Regions from separate parts of the Pseudomonas sp. MPC6 genome, predicted to be linked through region 2. Evidence: predicted binding sites of a transcription regulator. Region 2 holds the regulator's gene; the other holds the start of a gene.

Region 1 (3,196 bases), 960 kb from region 2:
GCGACACGGGTCAAACCACCGGGCACAACCCGGGTTTCGCGGCCAGACAATACAAACGGACGCAGGTCGATATGGCGTGGGGCGATGCCGTTTTCGACAAAAGTCGGACAGGTCGACAACGACAATGTTGGTTGCGCGATGTACGCGTGGGGCTTGGCTTTGATCCGCGCGCGGAAGGTTTCGATTTCCGCTGCCGTCGCCGCCGGCCCCACCAGCATTCCGTAGCCGCCTGAACCCTGGGTTTCCTTGACCACCAGCTCTGGAAGATTGGCCAGGACGTGGGACAACTCGGCCGGATTACGACACTGCCACGTCGGCACATTCTTCAGGATCGGCTCTTCGTCGAGGTAGAAGCGGATCATGTCCGTGACGAACGGATACACCGACTTGTCATCCGCTACCCCGGTGCCGATGGCATTCGCCAGGACCACGTTGCCGGAACGGTAGGACGACAACAGCCCCGGGACGCCGAGCATCGAGTCCGGGTTGAACGCCAGCGGGTCGAGGAAGGCATCGTCGAGGCGCCGGTAGATCACGTCGACGGCTTTCGGCCCATCCGTGGTACGCATGAACACCTTATCGTCACGCACGAACAGGTCCGCGCCTTCCACCAGTTCGACGCCCATTTCCCGAGCAAGAAACGCATGTTCGAAAAACGCACTGTTGAAGCGGCCTGGCGTCAGCACCACCACACTCGGGTTATCGATCGGGCTGGAGCTTTTCAGGGTATCGAGCAACAGGTTCGGATAGTGGTCGATCGGTGCAATGCGTTGCGCCGCGAACAATTCGGGGAACAGACGCATCATCATCTTGCGGTCTTCGAGCATGTAACTCACGCCGCTCGGTGTACGCAGGTTGTCTTCGAGCACGTAGTACGTGCCGTCGCCATCGCGTACCAGATCGACACCGGAAATGTGCGAATAGATATTCCGGTGCAGATCCAGCCCTTGCATCGCCAACTGGTATTGCTCGTTGGCCAGCACTTGCTCGGCCGGGATGATGCCGGCCTTGATGATGCGCTGGTCGTGATAGAGGTCGGCGAGGAACATGTTCAGCGCCTTGACCCGCTGGATACAGCCGCGTTCGACGACCCGCCATTCACTGGCGGGGATGCTGCGGGGGATGGTGTCAAAGGGAATCAGGCGCTCTGTCCCTTGCTCGTCACCGTAGAGCGTGAAGGTAATCCCGGCCCGATGAAACAGCAGATCGGCCTCGCGTCGCCGTTGGGCCAGAAGCTCATCAGGCGTTTCGGCCAGCCAACGGGCAAACTCCCGGTAATGCGGGCGGACCTGGCCGCCGGCATCATACATTTCATCAAAATAGGTGCGGATCATGCCGTACTCCTTGTCACCCGGACTTACAGGCCTTCGCAAGGCCCGTGCCATCGGCATAAACGCTTTGATATCAATCAGTTGGATAATGACGCCGGAATCACCGCACCAATCCTGTGCGGTAACTGCCCCAAGCTGATCGCCCCCGCTTCATTGCGAAGCAATGTCTTCGCCCATCAGCAGCATAGTCAAAGCAAAAACAAGAGCAAAAGAAGCCGCAAACGAAAACGGCCAACCCAAAGGTCAGCCGTTAGTGAATGTTGTCGCTGTTCATAATGTTATGCGAGTCGCCCTCGTACCTCCTGCTTGACGCCCCACCCTTCGATGATCCCGCCCAGAGGCTCCACCACTGCCTCGAAGTCCTGCTCGAAGTCGCCGATACCGTCGTAGGTGGCGTACATCACTTTACTCAGTTCCAGATACCACGCGCCGTCATCGCGCACGCTGATCTGGGCATTCAACGATTCACCGCAATAATGCCCTGCCGCCCTGCGCGCCCGCTCCTCGTCCGGAAAAATGGCGTAGAACTCGATGGGATGGAATCGTGAAAAGTCGAAACCGCCTTCTTTCATGCGGCGCAGCACGCTGCTGCTGATGTCTTCTTGATAGGCTGTGCTCATGAAACGTCCCCCTCAACTTGATGGATAGACTTTCCGTATTCCCGGCACACGCAACCGATTGGTGCGAGTGATGCGGCAACAAATTGCCGGTGGGAAGCAAGCATGTAGCTGACAAGACCAGACCTTAGCGATTCGTTCGCTGATCTCGCTTGCAGAGTATCCCCAAGATAGAGGCGCTGCCAAGGTCTGGTTGTTTCACGAATGTGCCAGGAAGTATTTCAGACGGGAGTAATGCCGAGGATTTGAATGCTGTTCTGGGTCTTGAGACTTTTAACGCTCGCATCAGCAGTGCGCCCTTCCAGATCATTCAGATCCAGTTCGGCAGCGACAGGCAGGAGGCGGGCCTTGATCAGTTTGGCGGCATGCTCGTTGTCCGGGCATTCGTCGCACTCGAAGACTTCGTCGACTGTTTCACCATGATCATCCACGAAAGTGATTTTCCACTTTTGCATCAGTGCCTCCTCGAACAAACCCGCAAATGGGCTTACATGTATCTGGACTTGTACCCTGACTGATCGTTCAACGGGATTACAACGCGTCAGCCTGATGCTGACGAATTACCCTGTAGGAGCCGGCTTGCCGGCGAAGGCGGTGTGTCAGTCACATCGTAGGTGACTATCAGGCCGCCTTCGCTGGCAAGCCAGCTCCTACAAGGGTCGGTGTTGTTTGTGGGGACCGGTCAAACCCGCACATTACCCCGCGGTCCGGCGATGGCCCAGATAATCAGCCCCAGGACCGGCAACAGCAGGATCAACAGCACCCAGACGATTTTCATCCCGGTGCCGGTGCCACTTTTCAGCACGTTGATGATTGCCCAGATGTCCAGGGCAAGAATGATCAGGCCAACCAGACCATTGAACGTGGAACCCATGGTGTCGCTCCCTAAGAGTGGTGTGCACTCTTAGGATAGCTGTCCGGTGCGCGGGTTCCGTTTTATTCGGTCCAGGGTGGCGTCAGACGTGGATCGCCACTTTCAGGGCTTCCAGCGAAGGCGCGGCAGCGATGCCGACTTCAGCACACAACTCGAGCACCCGCGGTAGGTCATTGCCGTAGACCAGCACCACTTGCAACTCGTCATCGAGCAACTGGCTGAAGTTCATCAGCACGTAGCCGCCGTTTTCCTTGTTCATGCTGCTCATCTGCACCTGAATGCGATTGAGCGCGGTCAGGGCTTCGGTCTTGGCCAGTTGCTTGGGTTTGATATTGAAAGCAACGCCGGGGCCGAACGAAGCAACAATCAGGGCG
Region 2 (3,196 bases):
GGCTGCGGACTTCTTCCAGCAGCTCGGGGAAGCGCGACAGGTGGCTCGGCAAGTTGCGCGCGTCGATCGACACGGCAACCAGCGGCTGGGCCAGTTCGGTGTGGATCAGTGCACGTTCGGCCAGTTCCGGCAAAAGCCCGGCAGGCAGGTTGTCGATGCAGTAAAAGCCGTTGTCCTCGAGAACATCGAGCGCGGTACTTTTACCTGAGCCGGAACGGCCACTGACGATGATCAAGCGCATGATTACTGACCGTTTTGCTCGTCCAGGACAACCTGATACAAGGCTTCATTGCTCGGGGCGCTGCGCAGCTTTTCGCGTACTTCCTTGCGATCGAGCATGCTGGCGATCTGCCGCAGCAGCTCCAGGTGCGCATCGGTGGCGGCTTGCGGGACCAGCAGTACGAACAGCAGGTCGACCGGGGCACCGTCGATGGCGTCGAAATCGATGGGTGCGTCCAGATGCATCAAGGCACTGACGGGTGCGGTACAGCCCTTGAGGCGACAGTGGGGGATGGCGATGCCGTTGCCAAAACCGGTCGAGCCGAGTTTTTCACGGGCAATCAGAGCCTCGAAGACATCTTGCATCTCCAGATCCGGGACTTCTTTATGGATGAGGTTGGCAATTTGCTCGAGGGCTTTCTTTTTACTGCCGCCCGGCACGTTCACGAGGGAACGGCCGGGGGTCAGGATGCTTTCAAGTCGGATCATGGGTTGGGAGTGTTAACGACCGGTCGCGCCCTGGAGGAGGCTTTGGGTCTTTTCCTTATGCTTTTTGAGTTGTTTATCCAGCTTGTCGGTCAATGCGTCGATCGCCGCGTACATATCGGTATGTTCCGCGTTGGCGACCACTTCATTGCCGGGAATATGCAGCGTGGCTTCGATTTTCTGCTTCAGCTTTTCGACCGTCATCGTGACCTGCACGTTGGTGATCTTGTCGAAATGCCTCTCCAATCGTTCGAGCTTTTCGCCGATGTAGGTGCGAAGAGGTTCGGTCACTTCCAGTTGGTGTCCACTGATGTTGACTTGCATACAGCTTCTCCTTCGTTGCCAGTGCATAAAGCGGCAGGCAGAAATGCCTGCCACTGGAACGCTGTGGCGTGGCTCTACATCAACCGCTTGCGTTCGCTCGAAGGCGCGATCCCGAGGGATTCGCGGTACTTGGCGACGGTGCGGCGAGCCACCTGAATGCCTTGTGCCTCCAGTAAACCAGCGATCTTGCTGTCACTCAACGGCTTTTTCTGATTTTCCGCTGCAACCAGTTTTTTGATGATCGCGCGGATCGCCGTGGACGAGCATTCACCGCCTTCCGAGGTGCTGACGTGGCTGGAAAAAAAGTATTTCAGTTCATAGATGCCCCGGGGGGTATGCATGAATTTCTGCGTAGTCACCCGGGAAATCGTCGACTCGTGCATGCCCACCGCCTCGGCAATGTCATGCAGCACCAACGGTTTCATGGCTTCGTCGCCGTACTCCAGGAAGCCGCGCTGATGCTCGACGATCTGGGTGGCCACTTTCATCAGGGTTTCGTTGCGGCTCTGTAGGCTCTTGATGAACCAGCGGGCCTCTTGCAACTGATTGCGCATGAAGGTGTTGTCGGCACTGGTGTCGGCGCGGCGCACGAAACCGGCGTATTGGGCGTTGACCCGCAGCCGCGGCACCGATTCCTGGTTCAGCTCCACCAGCCAGCGCTCGTTGTCCTTGCGCACGATGACATCGGGGACGACGTATTCGGCTTCGCTGGACTCGATCTGCGAGCCAGGCCGCGGGTTGAGGCTCTGCACCAGTTCGATCACCTGGCGCAGTTCATCTTCCTTGAGCTTCATGCGGCGCATCAGCTGGCTGTAGTCGCGGCTGCCAAGCAGGTCGATGTAATCGCTGACCAGACGCTTGGCCTCGGCCAGCCACGGGGTCTTGGCGGGCAATTGGCGCAATTGCAGCAACAGGCATTCGCCCAGGTTGCGGGCGGCGATGCCGGCGGGTTCGAATTGCTGGATGCGATGCAGGACGGCTTCTATTTCGTCCAGTTCGATGTCCAGTTCCGGGTCGAAGGCTTCGAGAATTTCCTCGAGGGTTTCGTCCAGGTAACCCTGATTGTTGATGCAGTCGATCAGGGTCACGGCAATCAGGCGATCGGTGTCGGACATCGGTGCCAGGTTCAGTTGCCACAGCAGATGGCTTTGCAGGCTTTCACCGGCCGATGTACGGGTGGTGAAGTCCCACTCGTCGTCATCGTTGCTCGGCAGGCTGCTGGCGCTGGTCTGGTAAACGTCCTCCCACGCGGTATCGACGGGCAGTTCGTTGGGAATGCGCTCGTTCCAGTCACCTTCCTCGAGGTTATCCACCGTCGGGGCGGTTTCCTGGTAGGAGGGTTCCGACACGTCGGCATTGGGGAGCTGTTCGGCTTTGTCGGCCAAGGGGTCGGCGTTATCGAAGTCGTCGCCTTCTTCCTGGCGTTCGAGCATCGGATTGGACTCCAGGGCCTCCTGGATTTCCTGTTGCAGGTCCAGGGTCGACAATTGGAGCAGGCGGATGGCCTGTTGCAGCTGCGGTGTCATCGTCAGCTGCTGGCCCATTCTCAAGACTAGCGATGGTTTCATGGCAGGGGCTTAACACCTTATTCGCCGGCGCACATGCGCCATCCACTACAGGGCGCCGGAGCGCCAAACATAAGCAAATTATATGCCCGAAACTTTAGCGTTTGCCTAGAGCGCTGTAACAATAAAAAAGTGTTGATTTTTTATCGAGACAAGCGCTTGAGCGGCAAGGCGGACACCTCAACGCTACAGGCGGAACTCATGGCCCAGATACACTTCCTTGACCAGTTCGTTGGCCAGGATGGTGGCAGAGTCGCCTTCGGCGATCAGTTGCCCATCGTTGACGATGTAAGCGGTTTCGCAGATATCCAGGGTTTCGCGGACGTTGTGGTCCGTGATCAGCACGCCAATGCCCTTGGCCTTGAGGTGGTGGATGATCTGTTTGATGTCGCCCACCGAAATCGGGTCCACGCCGGCGAAAGGTTCGTCGAGGAGGATGAATTTCGGGTTGGTGGCCAGTGCCCGGGCGATTTCCACGCGGCGGCGTTCACCACCGGACAGGCTCATGCCGAGGTTGTCGCGGATGTGGTGGATGTGGAATTCCTGCAGCAGGCTTTCCAGCTCCTTGCGGCGACCGGCCTTGTCGAGTTCCTTGCGGGTCT

The links. The regulator sigma-54, encoded in region 2, starts transcription at its own class of promoters, with help from an activator protein. The targets are predictions, from matches to a motif close to ANTGGCATNNANNTTGCTNT.
Region 1: ELQ88_RS24910 (circularly permuted type 2 ATP-grasp protein) is a predicted target of sigma-54. The motif match lies at 1,367-1,386, and genes of this name have one in related genera.

What each region holds. Positions count from the first base shown of each region.
Region 1 is NZ_CP034783.1:4,974,781-4,977,976, forward strand. It holds gene ELQ88_RS24910 (circularly permuted type 2 ATP-grasp protein) at 1-1,334, opposite strand, end outside; gene ELQ88_RS24915 (ribonuclease E inhibitor RraB) at 1,610-1,951, opposite strand; gene ELQ88_RS24920 (hypothetical protein) at 2,170-2,403, opposite strand; gene ELQ88_RS24925 (PLDc N-terminal domain-containing protein) at 2,631-2,822, opposite strand; gene ELQ88_RS24930 (hypothetical protein) at 2,905-3,196, opposite strand, start outside.
Region 2 is NZ_CP034783.1:5,938,467-5,941,662, reverse strand. It holds gene rapZ (RNase adapter RapZ) at 1-241, opposite strand, end outside; gene ptsN (PTS IIA-like nitrogen regulatory protein PtsN) at 244-708, opposite strand; gene raiA (ribosome-associated translation inhibitor RaiA) at 721-1,029, opposite strand; gene ELQ88_RS29670 (RNA polymerase factor sigma-54) at 1,104-2,597, opposite strand; gene lptB (LPS export ABC transporter ATP-binding protein) at 2,781-3,196, opposite strand, start outside.